3 regions of the Methylocystis heyeri genome follow, and region 1 is predicted to be linked to each of the others. Evidence: predicted binding sites of a transcription regulator. Region 1 holds the regulator's gene; each other region holds the start of a gene.

What was found. Region 1 encodes LexA, which represses DNA repair genes until DNA is damaged. Its sites were predicted from a motif close to TGTTCNNNNTGTGTTCNG; they were not measured.
Region 2: a site for LexA is predicted at 1,466-1,483, ahead of recA (recombinase RecA). Genes of this name have one in related genera too.
Region 3: a site for LexA is predicted at 1,533-1,550, ahead of radA (DNA repair protein RadA). Genes of this name have one in related genera too.

Annotation. Positions count from the first base shown of each region.
Region 1 is NZ_CP046052.1:1,075,098-1,078,371, reverse strand. It holds gene H2LOC_RS04795 (ComEC/Rec2 family competence protein) at 1-1,360, shown strand, start outside; gene lexA (transcriptional repressor LexA) at 1,567-2,274, opposite strand; gene H2LOC_RS22060 (TonB family protein) at 2,402-2,626, opposite strand; partial or broken gene H2LOC_RS22055 (hypothetical protein) at 3,156-3,274, opposite strand, start outside.
Region 2 is NZ_CP046052.1:332,593-335,866, forward strand. It holds gene alaS (alanine--tRNA ligase) at 1-110, opposite strand, end outside; gene recA (recombinase RecA) at 279-1,355, opposite strand; gene H2LOC_RS01440 (heme NO-binding domain-containing protein) at 1,660-2,199, shown strand; gene H2LOC_RS01445 (putative bifunctional diguanylate cyclase/phosphodiesterase) at 2,193-3,274, shown strand, end outside.
Region 3 is NZ_CP046052.1:354,075-357,348, forward strand. It holds gene radA (DNA repair protein RadA) at 1-1,366, opposite strand, end outside; gene H2LOC_RS01525 (integration host factor subunit alpha) at 1,637-2,008, opposite strand; gene H2LOC_RS01530 (beta-ketoacyl-ACP synthase III) at 2,252-3,241, opposite strand; gene plsX (phosphate acyltransferase PlsX) at 3,246-3,274, opposite strand, start outside.

The sequences.
Region 1 (3,274 bases):
TTTCTTCGTCGGCCTGCGCCGCATCCTGTCCCTGTCGCAGACGCTAGCGCTCCACTACCCGATCAAGAAATGGGCGGCGGCGCTCGCGATTGTGGGCGCAGCGGTCTACGACATCTTCACCGGCTCGCGGGTCGGCACGGAGCGCGCCCTGGTCATGACCCTCGCGATGCTCCTCGCCGTCCTGCTGGATCGCGCCGCCTTCTCGATGCGCAACCTCGCCTGGGCCGCATTCTTCGTGGTGATGTTCGAACCCGAGGCATTGCTGGGCGCGAGCTTCCAGCTCTCCTTCGCTGCGGTCGCCGCCCTGATCGCGGTCTATGAGGCGAAAGCCGATGTGCGCAATCTCGACCGCGAGCGCGCCGGCGACGTCTCCGTCCTTTCTCCGCGCCCTGCGCAGGAATACTGGCTCGCCCGGCTCAAACGCGGGCTGCTGCTCGGGCCCGGCGCCGCGTTGTTCGCCACCTTCTGCGCCACCTCCGCGACCGCCTCCTTCATGGCCAACGACTTCCATGAGATCAGCCCCTATGTGCTGGTCGGAAACCCGCTCACGCTCGCGATCATCGAATTTTTCGCGGTGCCGGCGGCTTTGCTCGGGGCGGCGCTCTACCCGCTCGGCCTCGACGGGCTGGTGTGGAGCTATCTCGGCCTCGGGATCGACCTCGTGGTCGCCATCGCAAAACTCATCGGCTCGGCGCCCGGCGCCAGCCTGCCGGTGAAAAGCTTCGCGCCCTGGGCGATCTTCCTGCTCGCCCTCGCTATGCTCTTCATGGTGCTCTGGCGCAGCTGGACGCTGCGCGCCTTCGCATTGCCGCTCGCTCTGCTCGGTCTCCTCGGCGCCTCCAGCGGCCCTGGGTTCGACCTCGCAGTGGCGCCGAGCGGAGAATCAGCGGCCGTGCGTCTGCCGGAAGGCGGCCTTGCGCTGCTGGGATCAAAACCCGGCGCCTTCGCGGCCGAGCAATGGCTGCGCGCCGACGCCGATTCTCGCGCGCCGGGTGACGCCCGCGGCGGCGTCTCCTGCGACAGCTACGGCTGCGTCGCCCGCGCCATCGACGGTAGATTCGTCGTCCTCGTCGAGAAGCGGGCTGCGTTGATCGAAGATTGCGCCAAGGCCGCAATTGTCGTGACGCCGCTCTATGCGCCTTCCGGGTGCGACGCGCCGGTCGTCATAGACCGCCGGAAACTCGAAGAAACCGGCGCGGTCGCCCTGCGCCTGAAGCCGTCGGGGGTCGAATGGTCGACGGGGCGAAGCCGCGGCGAGGATCGGCCATGGTCCAAACCGCCCCCGGGGCATAAGATTTTCACGCCGCCGCCCGAGCCCAATGCGGGCGGAGACGGGGAGGCAGCGGATTTCGAGGAGTAGGGAGTCTACCCGGGGCGTTATCCCCCCTTGACGTGACGGGGAGGGTCGCCGCGAAGCGGCGGGGTGGGGCGATTTCCACTGCAATTTACACTATTTAACCCCCACCCGACCCGGCTCCGCCGGGCCACCCTCCCCGCCGCAAGGGGGAGGGATGGGGAGCCCCACGTTCCATGGTGCTTCCCTTCATTCGGCGGGACCCCCAAACCTCAATAACGCCGCACCAGGCTGATCAGCTTGCCCTGGATGCGCACGCGGTCAGGACCGAAGATACGGGTCTCATAGGCCGGATTGGCCGCCTCCAGCGCAATCGAAGCCCCGCGCTTGCGCAGGCGCTTCAGCGTCGCTTCCTCGTCGTCGATCAGCGCGACGACGATGTCGCCGCTCTCGGCCTGGTCCTGTTTCTTGATGACGACCGTATCGCCGTCGAGGATGCCGGCCTCGATCATCGAGTCGCCGCGCACCTCGAGCGCGAAATGCTCGCCGTTCGAAAGCAGATCGGGCGGCAGGCTGATGGTGTGGCTGCGCGACTGGATCGCCGAAATCGGCGTGCCGGCGGCGATGCGTCCCATCACCGGAATCGCAACCTGCTGATTCTCGTTGTTCTCCTCGCGCTCCTGCAAAGGGCGCACGCGGCCGAGGCTGCCCTCGATGACATTGGGCGAGAATTTGCGCGCCCGGTTCGGCGCCGAAGGAGTGGAGGACTCTGGAAGGCGGAGCACCTCCAGGGCGCGGGCGCGGTTGGGCAGGCGGCGTATGAAACCGCGCTCCTCGAGTGCGAGGATCAGGCGATGGATGCCGGATTTGGAGCGCAGATCGAGCGCGTCCTTCATCTCGTCGAAGGAGGGAGGCACGCCGGTCTCTTTGAGGCGTTCGTTAATGAAACGCAGGAGATCGCTCTGCTTTCGCGTCAACATCGGCTTTTTGCCCCCGGGAGCGGCAGTCGGACCATTTTCGGGCTCCGCCGGGCGGAACTATGGCCGCCGCTCATAAACAAATCATGAACGCAAGCATAGACGTTCCTGCTGCGTTCCGCAACGCGCTTCAGTTGCTGGTATAGTTAAAATTGATCGGCGCGATCAGGCCGCGCGGCGGCGGGGGGAAAGGCGCGGCGCGGCGAACGCTCGCCACGGCGGCGGCGTCGAGATCGGGCAGGCCGCTGGATTTGTAGACGGAGACCCCGGTTAGATTGCCCTTGATGTCGACCCGGAAGAGGACCACCCCGTTTCCCTTGAGACGATTGGTCGTGACCCGCTCGGGCACATGCATGCCCGGCATGATCATGCCCCACAGAATGGAAAGATAGGTGGAGTTGGCCTTGCCGCCCGACACCGGCGAGGCCTTGGCCGCGCCGCTGAACATATATTGCGGGGCAGGGTCTGGGTCGGTCAATTGCTCGGCCAGGGATTTTGCGCCCTTTCGGGTCTCGGCCTGGGTTTGGGCGGTCGATTCGTTTTCTGGCGGCCGCTGCTGGTCGATGTCGGCCTGTTCGATCGTTTCGGCGTCGGGCCTGTCCTCGGCGTTTTTCAAGGCCGCGGTCTTGTCCGAGACCTCTCTGGCCGCTTCCTCGGTCTCGCTGGTCTGTTTTTGAGGCTCGGGCTTCTGCGCCGCCTGGGCGGTGCGCGGCGCCTTGCTTTGGGCCCTGGTCTCGGCGTCCTGCGCCTTTCGCTCGACGGTCTCCTTGTTCGGCGCCCGCGGCGCGTCGGTGGCGGGCTCTTCATAATAGGAGGACTGCTTGGGCTCGGGTTTCTGCTCCTCGGGCTTTGGTTCCGGCTTCGGCTGCTCCTCGGGCGGGGGCGGGGGCTCCGGCGCCGGCGGCTCGACGATCACCTCGACGGGAGTCTCCACGGCCTGCATGTCGCGCGGCGTGAGGATCGCGTCGAGAAGGACCAGCGCCGCCAGCACGGCGAGGTGGCA
Region 2 (3,274 bases), 740 kb from region 1:
ATCAGCGTGGGGTCGTTGTGCGGCACCAGCGAGGAAGAGGGCGCTTTTTCGTGGTCGTGGCGCGCAAAATAATCGAGAAACGTGCTGCGGATCTGATTGACGCCGGTCATGGTCCTGCTGGCTCGCTATGGCTCGTCGCGCCTTCGCGCGACGCCGCGCTGATCTTGGCGGCTGGAATAGGTTTCGTGCGATATGCCAGTTAGGGGCCGCTTGGGCAATGAAAAACGCCCGGCGGGAGCGAGATGGGTCAAGGAACCCCGCCGGGCGGCCGTAGAATTTTAGTCTTCCCCGCCCTCGGCGTCCTCGCCCCCGGCTTCCAGGATGCGCTCGGCGATGAGGCCCGAGTTCTCCCGGATCGCCTGCTCTATCCGGGCGGCCGCCTCGGGATTGGCTCTAAGGAAGCTCTTGGCGTTTTCGCGGCCCTGGCCGAGTCTTTGACTGTCGAAAGAGAACCAGGCTCCCGATTTTTCCACGACGCCCGCCTTGACCCCGAGATCGATCAGTTCGCCCACTTTGGAGACGCCTTCCCCGTACATGATGTCGAATTCGACCTGCTTGAAAGGCGGCGCTACTTTGTTCTTGACCACCTTTACCCGGGTCTGGTTGCCGGTGACCTCGTCGCGATCCTTGATCGCGCCGACGCGGCGGATGTCGAGACGCACCGAGGCGTAGAATTTCAGGGCGTTGCCGCCGGTGGTGGTTTCGGGGGAGCCGTACATCACGCCGATCTTCATGCGGATCTGGTTGATGAAGATGACGAGAGTATTGGAGCGGGAGATCGAGGCGGTGAGCTTGCGCAGGGCCTGGCTCATCAGTCTCGCCTGGAGGCCGGGCTGAACGTCGCCCATTTCCCCCTCGATTTCGGCGCGGGGCGTCAGCGCGGCGACCGAATCGACCACGAGAACGTCGACCGCGCCGGAGCGCACCAGAGTATCGGTGATTTCGAGCGCCTGTTCGCCGGTGTCGGGCTGGGAGATCAAAAGGTCGTCGAGCTGGACCCCGAGCTTGCGGGCGTAGACCGGGTCGAGCGCATGTTCGGCGTCGACGAAGGCGCAAACACCGCCGGCCTTCTGCGCCTCGGCGATGACATGGAGGGTCAGCGTGGTCTTGCCGGAGGATTCGGGCCCGTAAATCTCCACGACGCGGCCGCGCGGCAGGCCGCCGACGCCCAAGGCGATGTCGAGGCCGAGCGAGCCGGTCGAGACGGTTTCGATCTCCACGGCTTTCTGGTTCTTGCCGAGCCGCATGATCGAACCTTTGCCGAAGGCGCGTTCGATCTGAGACAGAGCGGCGTCAAGAGCCTTGGTCTTGTCCACGGATGATCCTTCCACGAGGCGGAGATTGGCTTGGCTCACAGCGAAATTCCTTCTGGCACGGGTTGGCCGGTGGGCGCAACGCCGGACCGGCAAAACTCGATTTGAAAACTGCGTCCCGCATCATTGTGCATGTTTTGTTCTGCAAGCCAAGTTCTTTTTTTGTTCGCGCGGGGATTTGTCCTTCGCTGCTTTGGGCGCCCCGGCCATCCTCTCCTGCGGCGTTGTGTCCGTTTTCGTCCGGCTTTGAAAGAACTGAGCATTACTGAAACGTCTGGATAACAATTTCCCGATTAAGTGGCTGTTTCTAACGGGTCGACGGAGACGTCACAGGTCGGGGAGAGGGATGAAAGGGATCGTCTTCACGGAGTTCCTGGAGTTTGTGGGCTCCTCGCGGGGCGAGGACTTCGTGGACGACATGATCGCCGAGGCCGGGCTCGCCGAGAGCGCCTATACGTCTGTGGGCACATACGATTTTAACGAACTGTCGAGACTGCTCGGCGCCTATTGCTCCCTGACCGGCGAATCCTCCTCACGAGCGTTGAATGGACTGGGGCGTCATTTGTGCGGCGTCTTTCAGAAGAAGTTTCCCGAAGTGTTCGGGAGTTGCGGCGGTCTGCTGGATTTTCTGCGCAGCGTCGACGGCCATATCCATGTCGAGGTGAGGAAGCTCTACGCCGACGCGGAGCTGCCGCGTTTCGAGGAAATCGAGAGCGGTCCCAAGCAGCTGGTCCTCGATTACATCAGCTGCCGCCCTCTCGCCGATCTCGCCATCGGCCTGATCGAAGGCGCGAGCGAGTATTATCGAGAGAAAGTCGCTATCGTCGTGCGGCCGGTCGTAGCGGACGCCGGCGTGAGGCAGCGTTTTGAAATCAGCGTGTGCTGAAAGTGCTGGCGGTCCCGAATCCAATCGACGAATCCGGCGTCGTGAAAGGCGCCGAGCCCGACGTCCACAGCCGCATGGAGAGATTGCGTGAGCGAGCCCAGCGCGAGCGCCGCGCCCGGCTGGCGGCCGAAGAAATTCTCGAGGCCAAATCCCGCGAACTGTTCCTGCTCAACCAGACGCTCGAACGCAGGGTCGCCGAGCGCACGCACGAACTTGAAATCGCCAAGGAGGAGGCGGTCGCTCTCGCCGAGAGAGACCAGCTGACCGGGCTGGCCAATCGGGCCAGTCTCCATTCGACGCTGAAAAAAATCAGCGCCGGCGAAACGGGCCCATTTGTTCTGCTCGGCATCGATCTCGACCACTTCAAGGAGGTCAACGACAGCCTCGGGCACGCGGCCGGCGATCATTTGCTGCGGGAAGTCGCGCGGCGCTTTCGTGGAACGCTGCCCAAGGGTTCATTCATAGCCCGAGTGGGAGGCGACGAATTCGCCGCGGTCTGTTTCGGCGCCGAAAACATTCGCGACCTCGACCTGATATGCGCTCGGATCGTATCCGCTCTGTCGCAGCCTTGCTTTTACCGCGGCTACGAGATGTGCGTCTCCGCGTCGATCGGAACGGCGCTCTATCCGGCCGACGCGCGCTCGATCGACGATCTGCTCCGCTACGCCGACCTCGCGCTTTACGAAACGAAGAAGAGCGGGCGCAACGGCGCAACGCGATTCTCGCCCATCATGAGCCTGCGCCTGGAAGAGACCCGCAGCCTGTCGGTGGATCTTCGGAATGCGCTCCTGAACGGAGAAGTCGAGCCCTGGTACCAGCCCAAGATCAATTTATCCACGGGCAGGCCGATCGGGGTCGAGGCGCTGGCGCGCTGGAATCATCCGGCGCGCGGCTTGGTGCCGCCGGCCGTCTTCGTTCCGATCGCCGAGGAGCATGCGCTGGTCGACGAGCTGGACCGTTACATGCTCCTGCGTGCGAGCGCGGAGGCCGCCAAATGGGTGGCGGCCGGCTTGATCGACCATCTGTCGGTCAACCTTTCGCCGCGGCATATCGAAAAGGGCGATTTCCTGGCGGA
Region 3 (3,274 bases), 720 kb from region 1:
GCGCCGCTTGTGCGATTTCGGCGACGAGCGCGCTGACGTCGCCGATCGCGCGCGCCGTGACGCCGGCCCCTTTGTCGTCGTCGTTGAGCTGCTGAGTCTGGGACAGAACGGCGCGGGCAAAGCCCAGCTTGCCTGCTTCCTTCAGCCGCGCCCCGGCGTGGATCACCGGACGCACCGCCCCGGACAGACCGATTTCGCCGAAATAGACCTGGGTGGGGGGCAGAGGCGCTCCCGTGAGCGAGGACACCAGCGCCGCGGCGGCGGCGAGATCGGCGGCGGGCTCGTCGGCTCTCATGCCGCCGGCGACGTTCAGATAGACGTCATGCGCCCCGAGTTTCAACCCGCCATGGGCTTCGAGAACCGCCAATATCATCGCGAGGCGGTTTGAATCGAAGCCGACCACGGCCCGGCGCGGCGTGCCGAGCGAGGAAGGCGCCACCAGCGCCTGGATTTCGATCAGCATCGGCCGCTGGCCTTCCATCCCGGCGAGCACCGCCGCGCCCGGCGCTCCGGCGTCGCGCCCCGCGAGGAAGAGGGCGGAAGGATTGGCCACCTCGGCGAGGCCGAGCCCGGTCATTTCGAACACGCCGATTTCGCCGGTCGCGCCGAAGCGGTTTTTGGAAGCCCGCAACATGCGAAAGTGATGCGCGCCGTCGCCTTCGAAGGACAGAACGGCGTCGACCATATGTTCGACGACGCGGGGGCCGGCCACCTGCCCGTCTTTGGTCACATGACCGACCAGTATGATGGACGAACCCGTGCTCTTGCCGTGCCTGAGCAGGGCCTGGGCGCTGGCGCGCACTTGCGTCACCGTGCCCGGCGACGAGTCCACCGACTCGACATGCATGGTCTGGATCGAGTCGATGACGATGAGGGCCGCACGCCTGCCGGTGGAGCAGGTTGCGAGAATATCCTCGACCTGGGTGGCGCTCGCCAGTTCCACCGGGGCGTCCGCCAGCCCGAGGCGAGCCGCGCGAAGGCGCACCTGGGTCACGGCTTCTTCTCCGGAGATGTAGATCACTCGGGAGCCGCGCCGGGCCAGTTCCGCACAGGCCTGGATCAGCAATGTGGACTTGCCGATGCCGGGCTCTCCGCCGAGCAGCGTGACCGAGCCGAGCACGAAACCGCCGCCGGTCACGCGGTCGAATTCGTCGATGCCGGTGCGAAGGCGGGGAGCGGCGGGGCCCTCGCCGGAAAGCCCTTCGAGATTGAAGGGTCTCCCGCGCCCCAGTCTTGCGGCGCTGGGAGTCCCGGGCGTTTCCTCGACGATGCTGTTCCATTCATGGCAGGAGTCGCAGCGGCCCTGCCATCGATTGGTTATTGCGCCGCAATTCTGGCAAACAAAAGTGGAGCGGGATTTGGCCATGAACTCCAACAGCACGAAGGGCGCCGCTTTGTCGAGGGCCGATCGCCGAGCTTGCCCTTTGGCGTCCTCCGGTCTTTGGATTTGGGCGCGCGCGATCGCGCGTCGGCGACGGACGCAACGAGTCGCAGACCGCAGGCTCGTTGCTCCGCAATCCCGATGGGGAGAGCGCTCTTTGTTTGATCCGCCTCGCCCGCGATCGCGAAAGCGCTTCAGTTCATTTATCCGGCGCGCTTTTTTGCGCGCCGCGATTGGGTTCGGGCGCAGCGCGCATTAATCTCCCGCTACGCGCGAACGCAGGATGTTCGAGGGTTTGAAGCTCACCACCAGCCTGGCTGAAATCCTCGCGCCCGCCCCAGTTTTCGGATTTCGACCGACCCGCTCGCGTTTTTCGCGAATGGAGAAGGTGCCGAACGAGGAAAGTTTGACTTCTTCCCTGGCGACCAGCCGCTCGAAAATTTCGTCCAGCACAGCCCCGATGAGCTCGGTCGCCTCCGTTCTGGATATGCCGACCGCGTTCTGAATAGCCCGCGCCAAATCCGCGCGGGTCAGGGTGCCTTCGCCGCCGAAGGCGTCCAGATCGGCTGAATTTTCTTCATTGTCGTCTCGATCTGAAAAAAAAACTCCAACAGTTTCCCGTGACATTTATTAGCCCGCATATCGGAACCAGCAGCCAGCTAAATGCAAATCTCCTCTCTTACTTGGAAAGCGTCGCTGCGTTTCAAGCAAAAAGGGAGATTTAAATTGCACATTAAAGCCAGACGCTAGAAAACAACTACAGGGAGAATTTTCCAGAAAAGTGCTCAAAAATCAAGCGCTAGCCGGAAACGAGTCCGCTACAACGCACTCGGCTCCGGCGGTTTTAAAAAATTCTTTTACATTACGGACTTACCATCTCAGCAGCGCTGCGCCCCAGGTGAAGCCGCCGCCGACCGCCTCGAGCATGACGAGGTGGCCCGGTCTGATTCGGCCGTCCGCGACCGCGGCCGAAAGCGCCAGGGGAATCGATGCGGCCGAGGTGTTTCCGTGCAGATGCACCGTCGCGACCACTTTTTCGGGCGCGATGCCCAGTTTGGCCGCCGACATGTCGATGATTCGGCGGTTGGCCTGATGCGGCACGAACCAGTCCAGATCCTCTGCGGTGGTTCCCGTCGCCTCGAAGGCGTCTTTCACCACGCCCGTCACCATGCCGACCGCGAAGCGGAAGACCTCCTTGCCTTCCATGCGCAGGTGGCCGACGGTTTGGGTGGAAGACGGGCCGCCGTCGACGTGTAATTTTGCCCGGTGCCTGCCGTCCGAACGCAATTGGGTGGTCAGGACGCCGCGGTCGGTTGCGCTTCCCTCGCCCTGAGACGCCTCCAGCACCACCGCCCCGGCTCCGTCGCCGAAAAGCACGCAGGTGGATCGGTCCGTCCAGTCCAGAATTCTGGAAAAAGTCTCCGCGCCGATGACCAGGGCCCGCTTATGCGAGCCGCTGCGCAGGAATTTATCGGCTGTCGCCAGAGCGAACACAAATCCCGAGCAGACCGCCTGCAGATCGAAGGCGACGCCGCGAGTCATGCCCAGAGAAGCCTGGATTTGCGTCGCGGTGGAGGGGAAAGTGTAGTCCGGCGTTGAGGTCGCGACGATCACGAGGTCGATGTCGTGGGGCGAAAGGCCGGCGTTCTCGAGCGCGGCGCGCGCGGCTTTGTCGCCCAGCATGGATGTCGTTTCGCCTTCGGCGGCGATATGGCGTTCCTTGATGCCGGTGCGCTGCACGATCCATTCGTCGCTGGTGTCGACGATCCTGGAAAGATCGTCGTTGGTCAGCACCCGGCTGGGGAGATAGCTGCCGACGCCCCGAACGACGGAGCGCAAAACCTTGCAATTTGACGTCACTGACTCATTCCTGCGGGCGCGCGGCGATTGCGG